2 regions of the Pseudarthrobacter sp. NBSH8 genome follow, and region 2 is predicted to be linked to the other one. Evidence: predicted binding sites of a transcription regulator. Region 2 holds the regulator's gene; the other holds the start of a gene.
What was found. The regulator LexA, encoded in region 2, represses DNA repair genes until DNA is damaged. The targets are predictions, from matches to a motif close to TCGAACANNTGTTCGA.
Positions count from the first base shown of each region.

Region 1: the regulator LexA is predicted to act here: its motif matches at 1,270-1,285, upstream of FYJ92_RS18410 (shikimate dehydrogenase).

Region 1 covers NZ_CP043178.1:3,973,220-3,976,621, reverse strand. The annotation lists gene FYJ92_RS18420 (MFS transporter) at 1-200, opposite strand, end outside; gene FYJ92_RS18415 (IclR family transcriptional regulator) at 432-1,247, shown strand; gene FYJ92_RS18410 (shikimate dehydrogenase) at 1,386-2,267, shown strand; gene FYJ92_RS18405 (bifunctional sugar phosphate isomerase/epimerase/4-hydroxyphenylpyruvate dioxygenase family protein) at 2,267-3,402, shown strand, end outside.
Region 2 covers NZ_CP043178.1:1,448,446-1,451,847, reverse strand. The annotation lists gene FYJ92_RS06665 (histidinol-phosphate transaminase) at 1-876, opposite strand, end outside; gene FYJ92_RS06660 (LysM peptidoglycan-binding domain-containing protein) at 955-1,395, opposite strand; gene lexA (transcriptional repressor LexA) at 1,745-2,488, shown strand; gene FYJ92_RS06650 (ATP-dependent DNA helicase) at 2,583-3,402, opposite strand, start outside.

The DNA.
Region 1 (3,402 bases), 1.5 Mb from region 2:
GTGGCGAAGGACATAATGGCCGCGTTGGCGCCGGCGTCCGGGAAGAACACCGTGGGGAAGATCAGGGCGGCGGCGGAACCGAAAATGAAGAAATCGTAGTATTCGACGGCGCTGCCCAGGAAGCTGGCGAGGGCTGCCTTCTTTGGCGTCCCGGCCGGGGCAACAGTGCCCTGCCCGGCGGACGGAAGTGTCTGGCTCATGGAGTTCCTTATGTGTGACGACGTTGTCGCGGATGGATCTGGAGGGTCGCAGCCGCAGCGGCCTGAGTGGAGCTGGTGCGCTGCGGCTGGAGTCCGTTGAAAGACCCGAACCAGTAGCCACATGGTGGGAGCTACTTGTGCGATACAGCAATGATGACTGTGAGTGCAGTCACTTGTCAAGAAAATAATCACCATCTAGAAATAGTTCCCACGATATGGCAACATCGACGTATGAGTGTGAATCAAACCACAGTGCCCGATGACGTTTCCGCTGAGCCGAAGGCGCCCAAGGGCGACCGTACTGACATGGTGGGCAAGGCCCTGGGCCTCCTGGTCCTCTTGGGTGACGAGCCGCGCGGTGCCAGCGCCGCGGAGATCTCACGCCGCGCCGATCTTCCCTTCAGCACCACGTACCGCCTGCTGGGATCCCTGACGCGGGACGGATTTGTGGACTACGAGCCGGACGGCCGCCGCTACCACCTGGGCCTGCGCATCTTCCAGCTGGGGCAGCGGGTCTCCAATCATCACGGATTTGCCGGCACGGCACTGCCTGTCCTTCGCCGCGTGACCGAGCAGACCGGGGAGGCCACCATCCTCAGCGTCCGCGATGGCCACCACCACCTGACGGTCAACAAGGTGGACGGCCCGCAGACCTTCCGCGTCACCAGTGATCCCGGGCATCTTGGCGCCCTGCATGCGACGGCCGTGGGCAAAGCGCTGGTGGCTTTTGCCGAGGACGCGGAGCGTGAGGCGCTGCTTGAGGAACTTGATCTGGAACCCCTCACCGAGCACACCATCACTGACCGGGGAGCCTTCCGTGCCGAAATCGAGAAGGTTCGCCGGCAGGGATATGCCGTGATGGACGAGGAGAACGAGAACGGCATGCGGGCCGTGGCAGTGCCGCTGCTCAACTCCCAGGGCCACGCCTTCGCCTCCCTGGCCACCGCCGTTCCTGTCTTCCGCCTCAGCATCGAATCCTTGCTGGCCCATGTGCCCCTGCTGCAGGACGCCGCGGCGGAGTTGGCCGCGCGGTTGCCGCAGCGATAAACAACTCGAAAATGTTCGTATGTAGAACGAGCGTGCGAGAAGTGAACAAGTGTTGTACTGTAATCCCAATCACCCGATCCGCCGCGGACGCCCCGAGCGCCGCCGCCCGCCGGGTGCCGTATCAAAGGAGCTGCCCGGATGAGCAATCGAACTGAGTCCTACCTTGTGGGACTGGTTGGCGACGGTGTTATGCCGTCACTCACTCCCCCCATGCACGAACGCGAGGGCGATGTGCAGGGCCTGCGCTACCTCTACCGCCCCATCGACCTGCTGGAGCTCGGACTTTCCGGCGATGCCGTGGGGGATCTGCTCAAGAGCGCCCGCAGCCTGGGCTTCAACGGCCTGAACATCACCCATCCGTGCAAGCAGCTTGTGCTGGCGCACCTGGACGAGGTCTCACCGGACGCCCTCAGGCTCGGTGCCGTCAACACCGTGGTCATCGAGGACGGCCGCTTCATCGGCCACAACACCGACTTCTCCGGCTTCGCCGCCGCGCTTGCGTCCGGCCTTCCGGGCGCGCGGCTGGGCCGCGTTGTCCAGCTGGGCGCGGGAGGTGCCGGGTCCGCCGTCGCCTACGCCCTGCTCACCGCCGGCGTAAAGGCGCTGGACCTGGTGGACGTGGACCCCGCCCGCTGCTCGGCACGCGCGGCGGAGCTGGCCGGCTTCTTCCCGGGCAGCACGGTCACAGCGCGCACGACGGCGGAGCTGCCGCAGCTGATGCCTTTGGCCGACGGCCTGGTGCACTGCACGCCCGTGGGCATGGCCGCCCACCCGGGCGCCCCGCTTGACCTGGACCTGTTGGAAATGCGGCACTGGGTGGCGGACATCGTCTACCGACCGATCGACACCGAGCTGGTCCGCGGCGCCCGCGCCAAGGGCTGCGAGGTCCTGGACGGTGGCCGCATGGCCGTAGGGCAGGCTGCGGATTCCTTCCGAATTTTCACCGGGTTGGAAGCTGACGCAGACCGCATGCGCAGCCATTTCCTGGAGCTCGTGGCCAAGGAAGAGGTGGCCGCCTGATGCGTACCGGAATAGCCACGGTCTGCCTCTCCGGCACCCTGAAGGAGAAGATGCAGGCCTGCGCCATCGCGGGCTTTGACGGCATTGAAATCTTTGAACAGGACCTGGTGACGTCGCCGCTCACGCCTGAGAACGTCCGAAAGATGGCGGCCGACCTTGGCCTCACACTGGATCTCTACCAGCCGTTCCGCGACTTCGACAGCGTGTCCGGGGACCTCCTCGCCGCCAACCTCCGGCGCGCCGAAGCCAAATTCGAACTCATGGCGCGGCTGGGCATGGACACCATCCTGGTCTGCTCCAACGTCGCCACCGCCAGCATCGACAGCGACGACCTCCGGGTTGAACAGCTCGGCGAACTGGCTGCGCTGGCCGGGGACCACGGCGTCAAGGTTGCCTACGAAGCCCTGGCCTGGGGCAAGTACGTCAAGGACTACGAGCACGCCCACAAGCTGGTGGAAGCGGTGGACCACCCGAACCTGGGCACCTGCCTGGATTCCTTCCATATCCTGTCCCGCAACTGGGACACCGCCCCCATCGAGGCTTTCAACCCGGGAAAGATCTTCTTCGTCCAGGTGGCGGACGCCCCCAAGCTCTCCATGGACGTCCTCTCCTGGAGCCGGCACTACCGGGTCTTCCCGGGCGAGGGACAGTTCGAGCTCGCCAAGTTCATGGGTCACGTGGTCCGGGCGGGGTACAGCGGCCCGGTGTCGCTGGAGATCTTCAACGACGTTTTCCGCCAATCGGACGTGGAGCGCACCGCCGTGGACGCCATGCGCTCGCTCATCTGGCTGGAGGAACAGAGCGCGAAGTGGCTGGATGCTGACGGTGGCGCCGGCGGTGGTGCCGGTGGCACCGCTGCTGATGGTCCTACGGTCCCCGGCCGCCGTCGTTATCCGATGGAACTGGCCACGCTCCCGCGGGTGGCCGAACCGGCAGGTTACAACTTCGCCGAGGTCAGGGCCGCGGACACCAAGGGCCTGGAAACCGTGCTGGGCCGGCTGGGTTTCGAGTTCAACGGCCGGCACCGCACCAAGGCCGTGCAGCTCTGGAGCCTGGGCCACGCCCGGGTGATCATCAACGAGGCCGCACCGGCAGACGGGCACGATTCAACGGCGGATGCATCGCCAGCCATCGC
Region 2 (3,402 bases):
GCGGTCGCGCTGTTCCTTGATGTCCTCGACATCGGCCATCAGGGCAGTGCGGTGCTGGAGGGCGGCAAGGGCTGTTGCCTGGGTGATGGCCGAGAGGTGGTACGGCAGCCGAACCAGGCGGAGTGCGTCCGTGACCTCGGGGGCGGCGGCCATGTAGCCCAGGCGTGCACCCGCGAGGGCGAACGCCTTGCTCATGGTGCGGGACACAATGAGGCGTTCCCTGCCGGGCAGCAGGGTCAGGGCGCTGTACGTTCCGTCGTGGGCGAACTCGTGGTAGGCCTCGTCAACGATCACAATGGTCTGGCTGGCCTCGCCGGCCGCGTACACGGCCTCCACAACATCCAGGCCCAGGCCGGTGCCGGTTGGGTTGTTCGGTGAGCACAGGAAAACTATGTTGGGCTGAAGCTCCTTGACCTGCAAGGCAGCCGATTCTGCACTGAGCCCGTAGTCATCGGCGCGCTGCCCAATAATGTACCCGGTGTCGGTGCCGCTGGCCAGGAGCGGGTACATGGAATACGTGGGCGGGAATCCCAGGGCCGTGCGCCCGGGTCCGCCGAACGCCTGGAGAATCTGCTGGAGGACCTCATTGGATCCGTTGGCTGCCCAAATATTGGTGGCATCAAGACCGTGGCCGAGGTATTCGGCCAGCGCTTCCCGGAGTTCGGTGAACTCACGGTCCGGGTAGCGGTTGAGTCCTGCCGCGGCCTCCGTCACGGCCACACTGATCGCGGCCCGGACGTCCGCCGGGACCCCATGGGTGTTTTCGTTGACGTTCAGCAGGATAGGTACATCCAACTGCGGGGCACCATACGGGGTTAGCCCGCGGAGGTTGGTCCGGAGGGGAAGTCTGTTCAGACGCTCTAGCTGGTCATTCACCTGAACAGTTTAGGTCCGAAGCAGACGGCCGGAAAATGTGACGGCCTGCGGCGGCACGTTCCAGAGCCTGGAACCTCCCTACTTCGTGGGGACGAAGAGCTGCTGTCCGGGGACAACGCCGCCGGCGGAAAGATTGTTCAATTGAGCAATATCCGCGATGACATCACGGGGATCACGCTCGGGCGCAACGGTACTGGCGATGGCCCAGAGGGACTGCCCGGCCTGGACCGTAACCGACACAGTTGGCGTCAAGGACAGGTCGGCGGCAGAGTCGGCAGCCTTCGCCGGTGCGTTGAGGAAACCTGCCAGCGAAAGCAGGATTGCGGCCAGGATCACCAGCGGGATGCCAATGAGGACAATCCGTCCCCTGCGGGTCAGGCGCAGCGGCGGCAAAGATTCCCTGCGCTGCCTGGGCGCCGCACCCGAAGCCGGCAGGGGCCCGGACCACTGCCGCGCGGTGAGGTCCTGCACGGAAACGAGCTGCGGACGCGAGTCCTGCGAAGCAGATATAGCTGACATGAAATGAGCCCTCCTGGACCATACTGTGCTGCCCGGCGCGTCCTCCGCGTCCACTTGCCGGTGCCGGCCTGGGCCGTCCATAAATTCGAGTATTCGAATCCGCAAGCAACGAGTAGAACACATGTTCGAACTTTGCTTCTTCATTTTTAGCACTTATCAACGAATATTGTCGAGACTCGCTAGAACAAATGTTTGAAAAAGCCCTGTGGCTGGCCTACGTTTGGATCAAAGAACAACCACCTCTGTAGTTGATCAGCAGGGTCTGACAATCAACTCCGACACCAGCCCCGGGGCGTTCCAGGCACCAGCGGCCGGAGCGGATCCGGGCAACCGAAAGGCATTGGCGAACATGGCAGCACCAGCCGCCGGGGGCAAGGCGACACCGCGCCGCCAGCCCCAACGGACCCCCAAGGGGCTCACCGCCCGCCAGAAGAAGATCCTTGAGACCATCCAGCGCTCGGTGAATGACAACGGCTATCCGCCGTCGATGCGTGAAATCGGCGACACCGTGGGCCTGGCGAGTTTGTCCAGCGTGACCCACCAGCTGTCGCAGCTGGAAAAGCTGGGATACCTGCGCCGGGACCCCAAACGTCCGCGTGCCATGGAGGTCCTCATGCCGTTGACGCTGGATGGCGGGTCCACTAAGTCCAAGGGGACTACCAAGCCCTCAGTCCTGCACGGCCTCGGCGGAACGGTCACCGAACTTCCCTCCGCCATGGACACCGCCATGGTGCCGCTGGTGGGCCGGATCGCGGCGGGCGGGCCCATCCTTGCCGACCAGGTGGTGGAAGACGTGATGCCCCTGCCGCGGCAGCTCGTGGGCCAGGGTGAACTTTTTATGCTGCGCGTGGCCGGCGACTCCATGGTGGACGCTGCCATCTGCGACGGCGACTGGGTAGTGGTCCGCCGCCAGGCCGACGCCGCCAACGGCGATATCGTCGCGGCCCTGCTGGACGATGAAGCCACCGTGAAGACGTTCCGCCAACGCGATGGACACACGTGGCTGTTGCCGCAGAACACGCAATACGAACCCATCCTGGGCGATCACGCCACAATCATGGGCAAGGTCGTCTCGGTCCTGCGCTCGCTCTAGGTCCCGCAGCGGGCCTCCACGCCCCCTCGGCCAGGACGAGGGCAAGCAAGGGGCGGGGCCTGCCTTTGCAGGACCACACAGTGTCCACGTTCAGTCAGGCGCCCTTCCCGGCCAGCCTTTCCAAGGCAGCAAACGCTATCTTGCGGTCCGTGGTGGGCCAGAACGGCGGCAGCGCGGCGCGGAGGAATCCGGCGTAGCGCTCGGTGGCAAGCCGGGAATCAAGCACGGCCACCACGCCTTTGTCTCCGGTGGAACGGATCAGGCGGCCCGCGCCCTGGGCCAGGCGGATGGCCGCGTGGGTCGCCGATACCGCCATAAAGCCGTTTCCGCCGGCCTGCGCAACGGCGCGGGACCGTGCTGTCATCAGCGGATCGTCCGGCCGCGGGAACGGAATGCGGTCGATCACCACGAGCCGGCATGATCCGCCCGGAACATCCACACCCTGCCAGAGGGACATGGTTCCGAAGAGACAGGTATCGGGCTCGTCCGCGAACTGCTTCACGAGGGCAGTCATGGTGGAGTCGCCCTGGCAGAGAATGCTGAGGCCGAGCCTGGGACGCATCGCCTCCGCGGCCTCCTCGGCGGCCCGGCGCGATGAAAAGAGACACAGGGCTCCGCCGCCGGACGCCCGGATCAGCGCTTCAAGTTCATCGAGTGCCTCCGGCGACGCCCCGCGGCCCGGCTTGGGCAGGTGCCCTGCGACGTAGAGGATCCCCTGCTTGGGATAATCAAACGGCGATCCGACGTCGATCCCGGTCCAGCTCGGCGCGCCCTCCCCCACCAGCCCCAGGCCGCCGGCGGCCGGTTCAAAGGCTGAGCCGATGGCAAGCGTGGCCGAGGTCAGCACCACGGTGTGGCCGGCGAACAGCCCTTCGCGGAGCTTTCCGGCAACGCTGAGCGGCGCGATGTTGACC